Linked DNA regions of Candidatus Puniceispirillum marinum IMCC1322. The protein of the gene in region 1 interacts with the protein of each later gene in a pairwise test. Links are inferred from orthologs where the notes say so. Each region holds a gene or a part of one and is shown in the gene's direction. Other genes may lie near its edges.

Evidence for each region.
Region 2: the proteins of SAR116_RS06360 (region 1) and trkA interact in binary tests that used the Escherichia coli proteins (3 or more experiments, as listed by UniProt). The link is inferred for Candidatus Puniceispirillum marinum IMCC1322 from one-to-one orthologs.

What each region holds. Positions count from the first base shown.
Region 1 is NC_014010.1:1,362,907-1,370,483, forward strand. Bases 4,822-7,577 are described here. They hold SAR116_RS06360 (PTS sugar transporter subunit IIA), read left to right. Parts: upstream 4,822-5,845; coding sequence 5,846-6,310; downstream 6,311-7,577. Other genes in these bases: SAR116_RS13245 (LptA/OstA family protein), read left to right, coding at 4,822-4,854; lptB (LPS export ABC transporter ATP-binding protein), read left to right, coding at 4,893-5,675; SAR116_RS06370 (TIGR02300 family protein), read right to left, coding at 6,597-7,007; aroA (3-phosphoshikimate 1-carboxyvinyltransferase), read left to right, coding at 7,338-7,577. Outside these bases: SAR116_RS06320 (NAD(P)-dependent oxidoreductase), read right to left, coding at 1-129; SAR116_RS06325 (undecaprenyl-diphosphate phosphatase), read left to right, coding at 450-1,256; SAR116_RS06330 (complex I NDUFA9 subunit family protein), read right to left, coding at 1,290-2,270; SAR116_RS06340 (ribonuclease D), read left to right, coding at 2,683-3,294; LPS export ABC transporter periplasmic protein LptC, read left to right, coding at 3,346-4,008; more of SAR116_RS13245, read left to right, coding at 4,048-4,821. UniProt on the Escherichia coli protein: Seems to have a role in regulating nitrogen assimilation.
Region 2 is NC_014010.1:229,537-237,357, forward strand. What follows is about bases 2,568-5,567. They hold trkA (Trk system potassium transporter TrkA), read left to right. Parts: upstream 2,568-3,377; coding sequence 3,378-4,757; downstream 4,758-5,567. Other genes in these bases: ntrX (nitrogen assimilation response regulator NtrX), read left to right, coding at 2,568-3,381; hfq (RNA chaperone Hfq), read left to right, coding at 4,862-5,125; SAR116_RS01145 (inositol monophosphatase family protein), read left to right, coding at 5,167-5,567. In the rest of the region: SAR116_RS01125 (sensor histidine kinase NtrY-like), read left to right, coding at 1-1,942; more of ntrX, read left to right, coding at 1,945-2,567; more of SAR116_RS01145, read left to right, coding at 5,568-5,991; SAR116_RS01150 (LysE family translocator), read right to left, coding at 6,029-6,637; mazG (nucleoside triphosphate pyrophosphohydrolase), read right to left, coding at 6,640-7,470; SAR116_RS01160 (DUF502 domain-containing protein), read left to right, coding at 7,660-7,821. UniProt on the Escherichia coli protein: Part of the constitutive potassium transport systems TrkG and TrkH. May regulate the transport activity of TrkG and TrkH systems. Binds to NAD(+) and NADH.

The sequences.
Region 1 (7,577 bases):
TTGGGTTTCAGCTGCCTCTACATTGAAATCGTCATAGATTTCGTCAAAATCGGCAACCCGGGCATCGGCCTTGCGCTTTGACGGCATGGCTTTTTCAGTTACCACAAATTTCAACATTTTTGATGACATCTCTGCCTCCTGTAATTCCGACACAATCGGGCGCCACGCTGTGACAGCGTACGCCGCAGAATAAAAAGTCAATGATTGTTACCTTTTTATACCTAGTATTTGACAAATCGTCAAGCAATGTAGGTAATTAGCCTTGATATTCTTTAATTTAGTCTCAATACGGTACTATTATGATAACAGCGGTGGTGAGTTGCGAAATAAAGGCAAATTCGATAAGAACAAACATGAAAGTCCGGTGCGGCCGGGTCGATTACTCTGCAATTGCGTTTCAGACCGCCATTATGAGCAGATATGGCCATAAAATAGAGAAGCCTTAACCAATGCCCATTTTTATGATCATTCTTGTAGCACTTGTACAGGGCGTAACTGAATTTCTGCCCATATCATCTTCCGGGCATCTGGTTTTGATTCCGGTTCTAACCGACCAGCCCTATCAAGGACGAACAATCGATGTCGCCGCGCATGTTGGCACCTTCTTTGCGGTTCTGTTTTTTTTGCGCGCTGACATTACACGCATCATCATCGGCATCCTTAGTTTTGGTAAACATAACCCAAATGATGCCCGTTTTGGTCTGATGCTGATGGCAGCCACAATACCTGTTATTGGTGCGGGGTTTTATGTCAATTATGCCAACTGGAACTGGCTAACAATGATTGAAACGCTGGCATGGTCAAATCTGCTCTTTGCGATGCTGTTGTGGGGTGCGGATCGCTATGGAGTGGCGCTAAAGAATATGGATGATGTGCGTTTTTCATCTGCCATATTCATTGGCCTGACACAGATTTGCGCGCTGATTCCCGGTGCATCGCGTTCAGGTGTCACCATGACAGCGGCGCGGATGTTAGGCTTTGACCGCATTACCGCGGCACGGTTTTCATTATTGTTGTCTTTGCCAACGATCGCTGGCGCAGGCATTCTTAAAACCCATGATCTGATCAAAGATGGCGATCTCGCGCTGGGAAGCGACGCGGCGCTGGTGGCTTTGCTTTCGGGTCTGATGGCGTTCCTTGCCATGCGGGCAATGATGGCGTGGCTAGCGCGCGCCAATTTCAATATTTTTGTATATTACCGGCTGATTCTTGGTGCCGTTTTGCTATGGGCAATCCAGAATCATATGATCGCATAGCCAGTCATTGTCTGGTATCACTTCACATTAAAATCAGCGCGAAAACTGGCCACCCGGACGAAACCGTGCAAGATAGCTTGGCAAAATCGCATCCATGCTGGTCGGCGTGATACCCATAGCCGCCAAACCAAGAGCATTCTTGGCAACAATATTGTCGATCTTCAATAGCTTGACCTGATCGACCGTAATGGGCGGTGATGGCAATAACCCAGCAAAGATAGCGCCAAAAGACATCAAGCTCAGTGGCACAGGTATCAGCAAACGCCGACGGCGAATTTGCAGTAAGGTGATTTCCATCAACTGCCGAAATGAATAGATATCAGGGCCGCCTAGTTCAAAAAACTTGCCACGCGGATTTATCTTTGTCTTGCCTATACCAATGCTGGCTTCAATGGCGGCGACAACATCCCCAACATAAACCGGCTGCATCCGCATCGTACCACCCCCAGGCAATGGCAAGGCTGGTGCCGTCAACGCCATATTAGCAAAGCGGTTAAAGAAACCGTCACGGGGGCCAAAAACAATTGACGGGCGCAGAATAACGGCATCTGGAAATTCGTTATGCAAGCCTGCTTCGCCAGCTGCTTTAGTACGCGCATACAGACTAGGGGAGTCCGCATCCGCACCGATGGCCGAAATATGTACAACATCAGCTACATCATTTTGACGCGCCAGCATGCCAATCTTGCCTGGCAATTCACCCTGCAGGGCCTCAAAGCGCTGGCTACCTGTTTCCGCAAGAATACCCACAAAATTAATGACCGCATCAGCTGGCTTTATAACCGAGGCCAGTGTTTCATCATTTAATGCATCGCCTGATACCAGTGTGATCTGACCAACATCACCCATCGGCTTTAGATATTTGGCGCGCTCAGCATTCCGGCATAAAACAATGACACGCATTTTAGCACGCGCCAGCATTTCAACCGTAGCGCGCCCGATAAAGCCTGAACCACCAATTACTGTCACTGTCTTTTGCATATCATCACTCTTGAATTTAATCACTTTAGCCATTTTGACAGGCTAGTGCTCTGCTATATTATAAACCCATGCGCGCTGAAAATGGTCTATCCCCCATATGTACAATGGCGAGAGCCAAAGCAACAAGCAAAAACCGGTGCAGAAAAGCAATGAAAAACAAAAGCTGTCATTATACCGTCAAAATCCAGCCTATCCTCGGGGAAATTGTTTGACAGTTAGGCTTTTAAGACTATTCTCTCGCACTTATTCGCAGCAGAATAATGATGTTGATAAATGCCCAGGTGGCGGAATTGGTAGACGCGCTGGCTTCAGGTGCCAGTGGCCGCAAGGTCGTGGAAGTTCGAGTCTTCTCCTGGGCACCATTTACAGTTGGTATCTGTATCCGCATACTGATTCAGAAATATCCAGCCGGAATAATTAATGCAGAACGAGGCAGGTAATAGCGATGGCCGTTAACATCTATAAAGACGATCTACCTGCCGATATTGACCTCGGTTCGATTGTCGCTATAGATACCGAAACAATGGGTTTGAAAACCCAGCGTGATCGCTTGTGTCTGGTGCAATTATCTAGTGGTGACGGCAATGCGCATCTGGTTCAGATTGCTCAGCCAGCCAAGCCAAGCCCTGTTCTAGCGGCTTTACTTGCTGACCCTGCGGTAACCAAATTATTCCATTTTGCGCGTTTTGATCTCGCCGCTCTGATCCATTATATCGGCGCTGTCGAAGGCGATATTTACTGCACTAAAATCGCCTCAAAACTAGCCCGCACCTATACTGACCGACATGGGCTCAAAGAATTATGCCGCGAGCTGTTGCAGATTGATATTTCCAAACAGCAACAATCATCAGATTGGGGTGCTGAAACCCTGACCATTGATCAGCAGAATTATGCGGCTGGCGATGTTTTATATCTTCATGCGATCCGCGAAAAACTCTCATATATGCTTGAGCGTGAAAACCGCATGGCGCTGGCCAATGCCTGTTTTGGCTTTTTGCCTGAGCGTGCACAACTTGATCTAATTGGCTTTGGTGATGTGGATATCTTCCACCATTAAGTAATTTTACTAAGTCATCTTATGGTCATTAGGGAATTCAGAGGACTTTGAATGGCATCTGATAATAATGATACATACGACAAGAAGCTTACGCGCTTTACGCCAAAAAAGCGCGCTTCGTCTGCTAAAAAATCCACCCTCTTGCGCCCTAGCGTTCTTTTAACCGGCGCCGGATTAACGACGCTTGCTGCCGCTGTAGGATGGTTGGGTCTTTATACCAAAACCAGTGATGTCCGCGTCAGTATTGCCAATATCGAAGTGGCTGATGATGGCGGCACACAATTGACTGGCGCACGTTATAAAGGCACGACAAAAACAGGCAAGACCTATGAAATCAACGCCACAAACGCTGTTGAACAAAATAATGGCAGTGGCATTATCCAACTATCTGAACCCACAGGCTTTATTACCCAGTCTGACGGGGGTCGTATAAATATTTCAGCATTGAATGGTGCGTTTTCGCAAACTGATAATCTAGTCGATCTCACAGGCATGGTTGTTCTTAAGCAAACAAAACAAAACGTGATTATGACAACCGAGGCGTTAAGCGCCAATATCGATGCTGGTGAAATGCAATCCGATTTGCCTGTCGAAGTTGTTTCACCTGACGCGCACATAACGGGACAGAATATTCGCGTCACCGATCATGGAAACGTCATGATGTTTGGTGGTACAAGTAAAATGGTTTTGCATAATGTGAAGACAATCAACTAATCTGGCAAAGCCCCAGTCAGTGCATGAACAGGATATGTTATGAAGGTTTTAAATTTTTTATTGCGACATTTTGCGCTATTTGCGTTGCTGCTTGTCATGAGTCCCGGACTGTTATCAATAGCCAATGCACAAGACAAACAAGCCGAGACCCAAACCGCACCGGTCACGATTGAAGCCTCAGATTTTCTGGAATGGGATCAGAATAAAGGGCTTTATCTAGCCGAGGGCGATGCCATAGCCGTGCAACGTGATATGCGTATCTCGGCAGATCGTCTAGAAGCAAATTATGATCCGGAACAAGCTGGGCGCGAAATCAATTTGATGACCGCAACGGGTAATGTTTTTTTTATTGATGGTGAAAATACCGCAACTGGCGCACGGCTTGTCTATGATCTCGTATCCAGCACTTATTCGGTGTTTGGCAAAAATGCAAAAGTCACCAGCCCACGTGGCGTCATGACAGCAACTAAAAAGATTATCTATGACGAGTCCAACCCCACAAAAGCAAAAATCAATGGCATTGGCAAAGCTAATTATACAGCCGATGATGGGCGTGTCATTTCTGGTGATGAAATTATCGCCTTTACCAATGAAAACGGCGACCTGCAAACGCTTGATGCCATCGGCAATGCCTATGTACGTACTGTCGATAACCAGACAGCTACTGGCGACAAGGTTAATTACGATTTCAACACCTCCATTGCCATACTGACAGGTAATGTTGAACTGATCGAAGGCCAGAATGTCATGCGTGGGTCGCGGGCTGAAGTTGATTTTAATAGTGGTGTCAGTCGGCTTCTATCTGATGGTCAGGGTGGACGCGTGACCGGCATTATGGTTCAATAACAAAATGATTTTGGGTATGTGCTTAAAGGTTCCACATAATGGATAAATGGTCTAACCAAGATGGGTTTCCCCCATCAGCACCACGGCTGGTAAATCAGAATGCTGGTTTGCAGGCAACGGGTATAGGCAAAAGCTTTGATCAGCGGCGCGTTGTTCGCAATGTTACACTTAGCTTACAGCGTGGTGAGGCTGTTGGCCTGTTAGGGCCAAATGGTGCTGGCAAAACCACAACCTTTTATATTCTGGCAGGGTTGCTGGCAGCGGACGAAGGTAGCGTTCAAATTGACGGCCAGAATGTGACGAATATGCCGGTCTTTCAACGGGCCCGGCTCGGCATTGGTTATCTGCCACAAGAATCAAGCATATTTCGTGGTCTAACCGTCGAACAGAATATTCTAGCCGTGCTTGAAACACTGGATGAACCAGAAACTGATCGTGCATCAATGCTTGATGATCTGATGGCTGAATTTGGCATTACGCATCTTCGCAACACCCCGTCTATCAATCTATCCGGCGGCGAGCGGCGACGGCTTGAAATTGCTCGTGCTTTAGCCGCACGTCCAACATTTCTGCTGCTTGACGAGCCACTTGCTGGCATTGACCCCATAGCGTTGGGAGAAATCCGCGGCCTTATCCGCCAGCTTCAGGACCATGGGCTCGGTGTCCTGATTACCGACCATAATGTCCGTGAGACGCTCGATGTTGTTGACCGTGCCTACATCATCCATGATGGCGCTGTCATGATGGAAGGCAGTCCTGAAGAAGTTGTTCAGCATAGCGGTGTCCGTGAAGTCTATCTTGGCGAACGCTTTAGCCGCTAGCATTAAGATCAATTATCCTTCTTGTGTGAAGATTTCAAAACATAGTCTTGACAGGAAACTTTGGCACTACTAGGTTGCGCGACTTCTGGCACCCCTGACGATCCAGATAAACAAATTTTTATATGTTTTTGACAGGCTCATAGCCGCTTTGCACCTAGACAGGTTTTTAAATGACAGACGGTAGTTTTATCGAGCAGCAACAGATACTTGTTGGTCTCAAAGTGAACAGCAAGAAACACCTGATCGAAGCGTTATGTGCCGAGGCTGCCAAAGCGCATAAAATCGAATCACGCGATTTATGTGCGGCGGTGATGAAGCGTGAACGACTTGGTAGTACGGGTGTGGGTAATGGCGTGGCTATCCCGCATGCCGCGATCAATTCTGTTGATGAGCCAATCGCTGTGATGGCTATTCTTGATAGCCCCGTCGCCTTCGACGCCGCTGATGGGCGAGATGTTGACATTGCCTGCCTGGTGATTGGCCCAGAAGCTAGTGATCAAGCTCAACTTCAGATGCTATCATCCGTTTCACAGGTGCTTCGTAAGGCGACAAACTGTTCCAAACTGCGTGCAGCGCAGACCGCAGCTGAAGCGTTGATGGCCATTCAAAACATCACGCAATCCAAAGCAGCATAATCCATATTCATTTAAAGACAGCATGTTGCCAAAACAAAACCCCGAATCAGCTTATAAGGGCTGAGACGGGGTTTTGTTTAGGTGATTTGGTGGAGCTAAGCGGGATCGAACCGCTGACCTCTACAATGCCATTGTAGCGCTCTCCCAGCTGAGCTATAGCCCCTAATCCAAATCATGTTTGCCGCAACTGCTTGCGGCCGCGCATGTGTATCGCAGGCGCCGGTGTTGGCGCAAGCAAAATTTAGCAAACACACGTAATTCATCTGATAAATCAGAAAAAAAGGTGCTAGTTCTCATCTCCATCGTCAAGATTTGGAAGCAACTCATCATCTTCGGTGATTTCATCCTGAATGATGCCTGGCCCATCAGCGTCTTCGGCGGCGTTATCTTCCTCTTCATAATCAAGAGTTTCGTCATCTACACCAATGCCAGTAGCTTGCCCAGTATTGGCTTCATCACCATCTTCATCATCATCATGGATGTTTTCATCCTGATCTTCCACATCATCCAGCTTTGCTGTTTGCACTCTGCTAGCAGCCGACTTTACAGCGCTTCGCCCTTTGCGGCTGGTAAGTAAATTTTCAATACTGAATTCAGTGGAACAACCAGGGCAAATAATAGGTGTTCTTTTGAAATCATAGAATTTCATACCGCATGACAAACAAGCACGCTTTATTCCAAGATCTGCTTTAGCCATTCCTACTTACCCTTTGCATATTTTATTACAGGTGGTCACACAAATTTTGAACTACGGATTTGATACAATTTACTGAGCCTGTCAAAACAAATTTTTAATCATCCGGCATTTTTATTACTTCTTGCCTAAACAGCGTGAACTGAAACGTTCACATGTTTCTAAACACAATTTCCATGCTGATCAGAAATTTATATTTTTGTCGTGATCTATGCGGCCATATTTGCGTCACACGTAAACATGATGCTATATGATGCTTTGCTTAACACTGAGATGGCAAACTGTGCCATGAAAGCACATTATCAACCCCTTATTTGGCCGCAGGATAAAGACATGTCGATGCAGACAAATCTTAGTTTATCATCACAAAGAACAGACAATCTTGCTGGCATAATTGATGTGCCTGGCGATAAATCGATGTCACATCGATCTTTGATACTTGGTAGCTTGGCTATCGGCACGACCAAGGTAACTGGCTTGCTAGAAGGTGCTGATGTGCTGGCAACCGCCGATGCCATGCGCGCTCTTGGCGTCGATATAACCCGCCATGATGATGGTACCTGGGTGATTGTA
Region 2 (7,821 bases), 1.1 Mb from region 1 along the record:
AGTGGCTGGACATCAACTACATTGGCGGCTTGCGGTATTATTTGGCGGGATCACGACCTTACCGGTTCTCATCATTGCGCTGTTTTCGCTATTTGTTGTCGATTATTCATTGCGTGGATGGTTTGCTGACAGAATTTCCGTTGCCATCAACGAGTCAGTTAAGGTTGCCGATTCCTATTTTCAGGAACATGCCCAATCGGTGACGGGCGATGTGTTGACGATCGCAAATGATGTTAACCGAGAAGCGCTCAAGCTTGGTGGCAATAACGAAATCATGGGTCAATATCTGAGCAATCAGACAGCTTTGCGTAATTTGTCGGAGGCCATCATTCTCGATGGAACGGGTGAGGTGATTGCAAAGTCACGTTTCGCCTTTGCTGTGACCTTTACAAATCTTGATGAAGATTGGGTTGAGAAAGCCCGTGCTGGTGAAGTCGTTGTCCTGCGTGCCGATGATACGAACAAGATACGCGCCGTTGTTAAATTGAATAGCTATATTGATGCTTATTTGCTGGTGGGACGATTCATTGACCAGAATGTCCTGGCGGCAGTTGACCGCACACGCCTGGCCGCGTCTGATTACCAGCAATTAGGCATTCAGCAATTTGATTTACAACTAAGCTTTGCGGTTTTGTTTGGTGTCGTGGTTCTGTTGCTATTGATTTCGGCTTTATGGGTTGGCCTGAATCTGGCAACAGCGATTATCGGGCCATTATCGGCGGTTATAAATGTAGCTGATAAAGTACGTGGAGGAGATTTGCGCGAACGTGTGCCAGGTGGTGCCGGTATTGACGAGATATCACGCCTTGGCCTGTCTTTTAATAATATGCTGGATGAACTGGCGCGAAGCCGTCAGCAACTTGTTCAGGCCAATATGCAAATTGACCGGCGGCGTGAATTTACCGAAGCGGTTCTTGGTGGTGTATCGTCAGGTGTGATTGGTCTTGATAAAGATGGGCGCATTAACTTGCCCAATGCGGCGGCTCGTAATCTTCTTGGATTGACCGATGTCGACATGATAGGCAAAAAACTGGAAAATCTGGTGCCAGAATTTAACCACCTGTTATCGATTGTTGGGCAGAAAAGACGCCGTTTTATGGAAGATCAAGTGGTTTTAGAGCGTCCCACAAGTCGTTTGACCTTGCGTTCCCGTATCGCCAGCGAACTGGTTGATGACCGGATTATCGGTTATGTCGTAACATTCGATGATGTAACCGATCTGCTAACCGCGCAGCGCAAAGCCGCATGGGCTGATATTGCGCGCCGCATCGCGCATGAAATCAAGAATCCATTAACGCCTATTCAACTGGCCTCGGATAGATTGCGGCGAAAATTCAAACCCAAGGATGCCATAGAAGCGGAACGGTTTGAGGAATATGTGACGATTATTTCACGTCAGGTTGACGATATAGGCCGCATGGTTGACGAATTTTCATCATTTGCCCGTATGCCGCAACCGACGATGGAACCGGTAAAGCTTGATGAATTGGTGGAAGGTCAGATTGATCTGTTCGCCAGCGATGATGTGTCCTATAGCTATGAACATGATGACGATGTGTCATTCATAATCATGGGTGATGCCGGTCTGTTGCGTCAGGCAATTACCAATTTGCTGCAAAATGCCAAAGACAGTTTGCGCGAACATAATGTTGCCACACCGCAAATATACATATCGCTAACCTATGGTGATGGTGAAATTACAGTTGTTATCAAAGATAATGGACCCGGCTTTCCTGATATGAATTTGGATGATTTGCTGGAACCCTATGTGACAACACGCGAGAAGGGAACCGGGCTAGGTCTCGCGATTGTCTCAAAAATTGTGCAGGATCATAACGGGACGCTTGCACTGAAAAATGATGATCAAGGTGGCGCCGTTATTGTGCTGACCTTTCCAAGTGATAATGATGCCCAAAGTGGCGGCAAGAATCTGGGACGTTAGATATGGCTGGTGAAATTCTGATTGTTGATGATGAACGTGACATTCGCTCGCTTATCAGCATGACACTGGAAGATGAGGGCTATCAGTCGAAGACAGCTGCCAATGCAGATGAAGCGCGTAATATTCTGTTGAGTCGGCCACCTGTGCTGGCCATTCTCGATATCTGGATGCGTGATTCTGATATGGATGGTCTGCAATTGCTGGAATGGACAAAGGGGGTTTATCCTGATTTGCCGGTCTTGATGATTTCGGGGCATGGCACAATCGAAACAGCCGTTCAGGCGATACGCCAAGGTGCCTATGACTTCATCGAAAAGCCATTTAAAGAAAACCGTCTTGTTTTGATGGTTGAGCGCGCGCTTGAAGCTGCGCGCCTGACGCAGGAGAATGCCGAATTACGAACCCGCATCAGTGAAGATATGGCGCCCGAACTGATTGGTAACTCGCAGGCGATGCGTGTAACACGTCAGGCGATCAGCAAAATTGCCCCAACGGCAAGTCGTGTGATCATCAATGGACCAGGTGGAAGTGGCAAGGAGTTGGCGGCAAGGGTCATACATGACCAGTCGCAGCGCCGAGATGGCCGGTTTGTTGTTGCTAATTGTGCACGTTTGGCACCCGAACGCGTCGATGCGGAGTTGTTTGGGTCGGAAAGCATGCAAGCAAGCCGCCGTATAGTCGGGCTGTTCGAGCAAGCCCATGAAGGTACGCTCTATTTTGATGAAATCTGTGATTTGCCGCTGGAAACGCAAGGCAAGATTGTTCGTGCTGTTACCGAACAGAGATTCCGTCGGGTTGGTGGTAACGCAGAAGTGGTTGTCGATGTCAGGGTGATTTCGGCGTCAAGCCGTGATCTGGTTACTGAAATTCAGGCTGGGCGATTGCGTGAGGATCTTTACTATCGGCTGGGCGTGGTGTCGTTAAATGTCGCGCCAGTATCAGAACGGCGTGAAGATATTCCGCTTATGGCCAAGCATTTTGTCAAGAAGATCGCTGACCGTCTTGGCGTGGCACCGATCAAGCTGTCCGATGAAGTGTTGGCGGCTATGCAAGGCTATGAATGGCCTGGTAATGTGCGGCAAATTCACAATACCATCGAAAGCATGTTGATTCTGGCACCGCCTGATCGGCGTGAACCGGTAGGGCTAAGCTTGCTTCCGGCAGATATTCAGAATATACCCCGTGGCAGTTCGCGGTCAGGGCTTGATGAAATGTTCTCATTACCGTTGCGGAATGCGCGAGAAGATTTTGAACGGGTTTATCTGGCCACGCAATTGCGCCGGTTTGATGGGAATATTTCGCGAATGGCCAATTTTGTCGGTATGGAGCGGTCTGCATTGCATCGAAAGTTGAAAGCGCTGAACATAGATAATATGGAGGCGGCAGAACATGCAGTTGTCGCGCATACCATAGACAGTGAAAAGGGGGCAACCTCGTGAAAATCGTGATTTGTGGTGCTGGGCTTGTGGGAAGCGCTATTGCAGGGCATCTGGCTGAAGAACAGAATGATGTCACCGTTGTTGATGCGTCCGCCGAAAATATTCAGCGCATTACTGACCAGCATGATGTGACTGGTGTGATTGGTGTAGCCTCGCATCCGGAAAGACTGAATGAAGCTGGCATGCGTGATGCCGAATTATTGATCGCGGTGACAGAGTCTGATGAAGTCAATATGGTCGCGTGCCAGGTGGCGCATACTATTTTCGATACGCCGGTGAAAATCGCCCGTATCAGAGGAAGCTCCTATCTCGATGAGAATTATGCCGACCTCTATAGTCCAGCGCATCTGCCAATTGATCATATCATCTCGCCGGAAGCAGAAGTATCGGCGTCTATCAGCAATCAATTACGCGTACCAGGTGCTTTTGACATTAAAAATCTATGTGATGGCAAAATGAATCTGGTAGGGGTGGTGTGTACCGAGGATAGTCCAGTTCGTGATACGCCCTTGCGGCATCTGACCAATCTGTTTCCAGACCTTGCCATGACAGTATTGTGTATCATTCGGGATAATGCCGTGATTCTGCCCCGACGTGGCGTTGAAGAAATGCATGCCGGTGATCGTATTTATTTTGTCTGTGACAGTGCACATCTTGATCGGGCGATGGCTGCCTTTGGGCATGAAGAACCCGAGGCCAGATCTGTGGTGATTGCGGGTGGTGGTAATATTGGTTTGATGCTGGCGCGCGAGATTGCAACCAATTTTTCAAATACACAGGTGCAACTTATCGAAATGGATAATAACAGGGCGCGTGAACTTGCCGAAGAATTACAAGGCACGGGCATTATTCATGGTGACGCCCTTGATGAGTCGATCCTTAAAGAAGCCGGTGTACATACAACCGAGACCTTTGTGTCAGTGACTGAAGATGACGAGGTCAATATCTTGTCGGCATTGTTGGCCAAGCGCACGGGAGCCAAACATGCGGTGGCATTGGTGAATATGCCTGGCTTTATTCCGCTGGTGGGGACTCTGGGTGTCGATGCGGTGATTAATCCATCACAAATTACAGTTTCGTCAATTCTCGAGCATGTGCGCCGTGGCCGTATCCGTGATGTGCACCCGATTATTGAAGATCTTGGTGAAGTGCTTGAAGCCGAGGCCTTGCCCTCATCTTTGCTGGTCGGCAAGCCTTTGCGGACAGCCAAAATACCAAAGGGCATTTCAATCGGTGGTATTGTAAGGGATGAACAAGTTATTGCCGCCCGCGGTGATAGTGTGATCGAGGCTGGTGATACGGTGATTATCTTTGCCGAACGTGGAAAGATCGTTCAGGTTGAAAAGATGCTATCCGTGCGGCTAGATTTCTTCTAATCACATTTTACCTCCAAAAATTAGACATAAATGCCGGTTATCGCGTGACATGGCATTGTGAAGTCATGCCCAAGAGGGTAAGTTGAAAAAAAAGGGAGGGAAAAATGGCCGCAGATAAGAGCCGAAATCTTCAGGAAGTGTTTCTCAACAACATCCGTAAATCACATTCACCGGTAACCGTTTTTCTGGTTAGCGGAGTTAAGCTTCAGGGTGTTATCACCTGGTTTGACAATTTTTCAATTCTGCTTAAGCGTGATCAACATGTTCAGCTGGTTTATAAACATGCCATTTCAACGATCATGCCATCTGTTCCTGTTCATCTTCAGGGTTTTGAAGATACGGATGAGACTACCCCCGATCAAGGCTGAGTCAGACCTTTGGTATCTTCTAACCCATAAAGAGTTTTTTAATGACCGTTTTTGATAGTTTTGCCCAGCAGGTTGCCCAATTGATGCAACAGGCTACCGCCGAACTTGTGCTTCCGCGTTACCGGAATCTTGTGGCTGGGCAGATAGATACCAAGTCCGGACCCGATGATCTGGTTACGGTAGCAGACCGTGAAGCCGAAGAATGGCTGACCCCCCGTCTGCTTGCCTTGAAACAAGGGGTATGTGTAGGTGAAGAAGCTGTCGCCAAAAGCCCAGCACTACGTGATCAGGCCGGTCGCGGCACCGTCTGGACAGTTGATCCGGTTGATGGCACCCATAATTTTGTTCATGGCAAAGACCATTTCTGTATGATGGTTGCTTTATTGGAAGATGGTATCCCTCAGCAAACATGGCTGTGGCACCCGTTGAAGGAGGTGCTGTATTATGCAAAGGCTGGCGCTGGCGCTTTCAGGATCGATGGTCGTGATATAGTCCGCCTTTCGGTCAGTGACACGCTTCCTGATATTGAGCAACTTGTAGGTGAGGGAAGTACCAAATTTCTTAAACAACCATTTCGAGGTGAATTTATTGACCGGTTGAAGCACTTTGAAAACCGGATTTCTTTAAGGTGCGCTGGGGTGTTGGCGATGAAACTTGCCGGTGGTGATATCCATTTCATTATGCACGGGACTTGTACGCCATGGGATCATGCCCCGGTTGATCTCTTATGCCGTGAGGCAGGCGCACATGCAGGCATGTCGGTTGATGGGCGACCGTTTAACGCCGCCTATAACGAAGCTTTTATGGTGGCCGCGTCCAAAACCATTTGGGATCAGCTTAATCGTGAAATATGGCGTGGCGAATAGCTGTAAGACATCATCGGTTGCAAGCACACCATTATGACTAGTCGTTTTTCTGGAATAAGAGGCTAAGACCAAGTGACACGAGAATGACGCTGGCACCTCGATCAAGATATATTTTAGCCCGCAAATAACTTGTTCGAATGGTTTGGGTGCTCATCACGTAAGCAAGGATCGTATAAAAAGTAACTTCTATAGCCAGGTGATTTATAACAATAAACCCTATCTCCCAAGCTGCCATATTTGCTGGAAAAATGACAATCAGTATGGCAGCGGCAAACAGAACTGATTTTGGGTTCGACAGGTTGATCAGGACACCATCTCTGAAGGCATTGATAAGCGTTCGGGCATTGTTTTGAATAGGAGACGTGGCATGTCGCCATGTGATCAGCGCGATATAGAAAAGATATAGGGCTCCACAAATCTTCGCCGTTGTATAAGCCCATGGCACCAGAAAGAAAATACTTTCCAGCCCAAGCAATGCCAGCAATGTCCAAAATGCTGCGGTCAGCCCAAGTCCAAAACCAAGCATGATTCCCGATCTGGTGCCAGCGGTTAAGGTGGTGCGCACAGACACCAAAAATGCCGGACCCGGACTGGCAAGTGCTACCAAAAGGGCAATGTTAAAGGCAATGAGTTGGGCGGTAGTCATCTTTATTTTGTCTCACTTTTTTTGGCATCTTGCCAAAATGATTCCATCTCACCTAAAGGTATAGTGTTGATATTTTTCCCATTTTTGTCAACTTGTTCTTCTATATACCTAAAGCGACGCTCAAATTTTTTATTGCACCCCATTAAGGCCGTTTCGGGATCAACACCGGCTTTGCGAGCAAGATTTATAGCAACAAACAGAATATCGCCAATTTCATCTTTGATAGCATCATGATCTGGTTCGTCTGCAGCTAACTCAATTTTTAACTCGTCCGTCTCCTCAACCATTTTAGCGAATACATCATTGATATGATCCCAGTCATAGCCAACACGGGCGGCACGTTTTTGTAGCTTGAGGGCGCGTAACATTGGCGGTAGTCCGACAGCCACATCGTCAAGCACACCGTTTTTGCCTTTCTGCGCACGCTCGGTAGCTTTAATATCTTCCCAGTTTATTTTTTGCCTCTCTGCATCATGTGATTGCGCTTGTGCAGGAGGGCTGTCAGATTTTGTCTCATCACCAAAGACATGAGGGTGACGACTAATCATTTTATCGCTGACGCTGCGGGCAACATCTGCCACGTTAAAGCAACCTTCTTCCTCGGCTATGCGAGCGTGAAAAACAACCTGTAGTAATAAATCGCCTAACTCGTCGCGGATATCTTCGCGCGTACCGTTATGTATAGCATCCGCCACTTCATAAGCTTCTTCGATCGTATAAGGGGCAATGGTTTCGAAAGTCTGTTTCACATCCCACGGACATCCGTTTTCAGGATTGCGCAGACGAGCCATGATTTTTACGAGATGTTCAAATTCGGTGCTTGCTTTAGACATGTAGCCATCGTAACAGTCGTTAGCAGTCTGACCAAGCTGAATAACAAATTGTAAGCACTTTGTAATATTTTTATGTTTTAAAGTTGTTTTTTATATAGCAATGATGTTTCTGAAGGTCGTAATTTATTAAATATATTACTGTGTGAACACGTCTTGAAGCTGTTTATATAGATCAAATAGGGGATTAAGATGGGGCGCATTAGATCATGGTTTTTCACTGGGCTGGTTGTTACAGCGCCAGTTTTGCTGACGATTTACATTACCTGGTCAGCAATTGAGATCATTGATGGACAAGTGGCTAATTTACTGCCGCATTTTGCCGAGACAGCCTATAGCGAGATTCCAGGTATT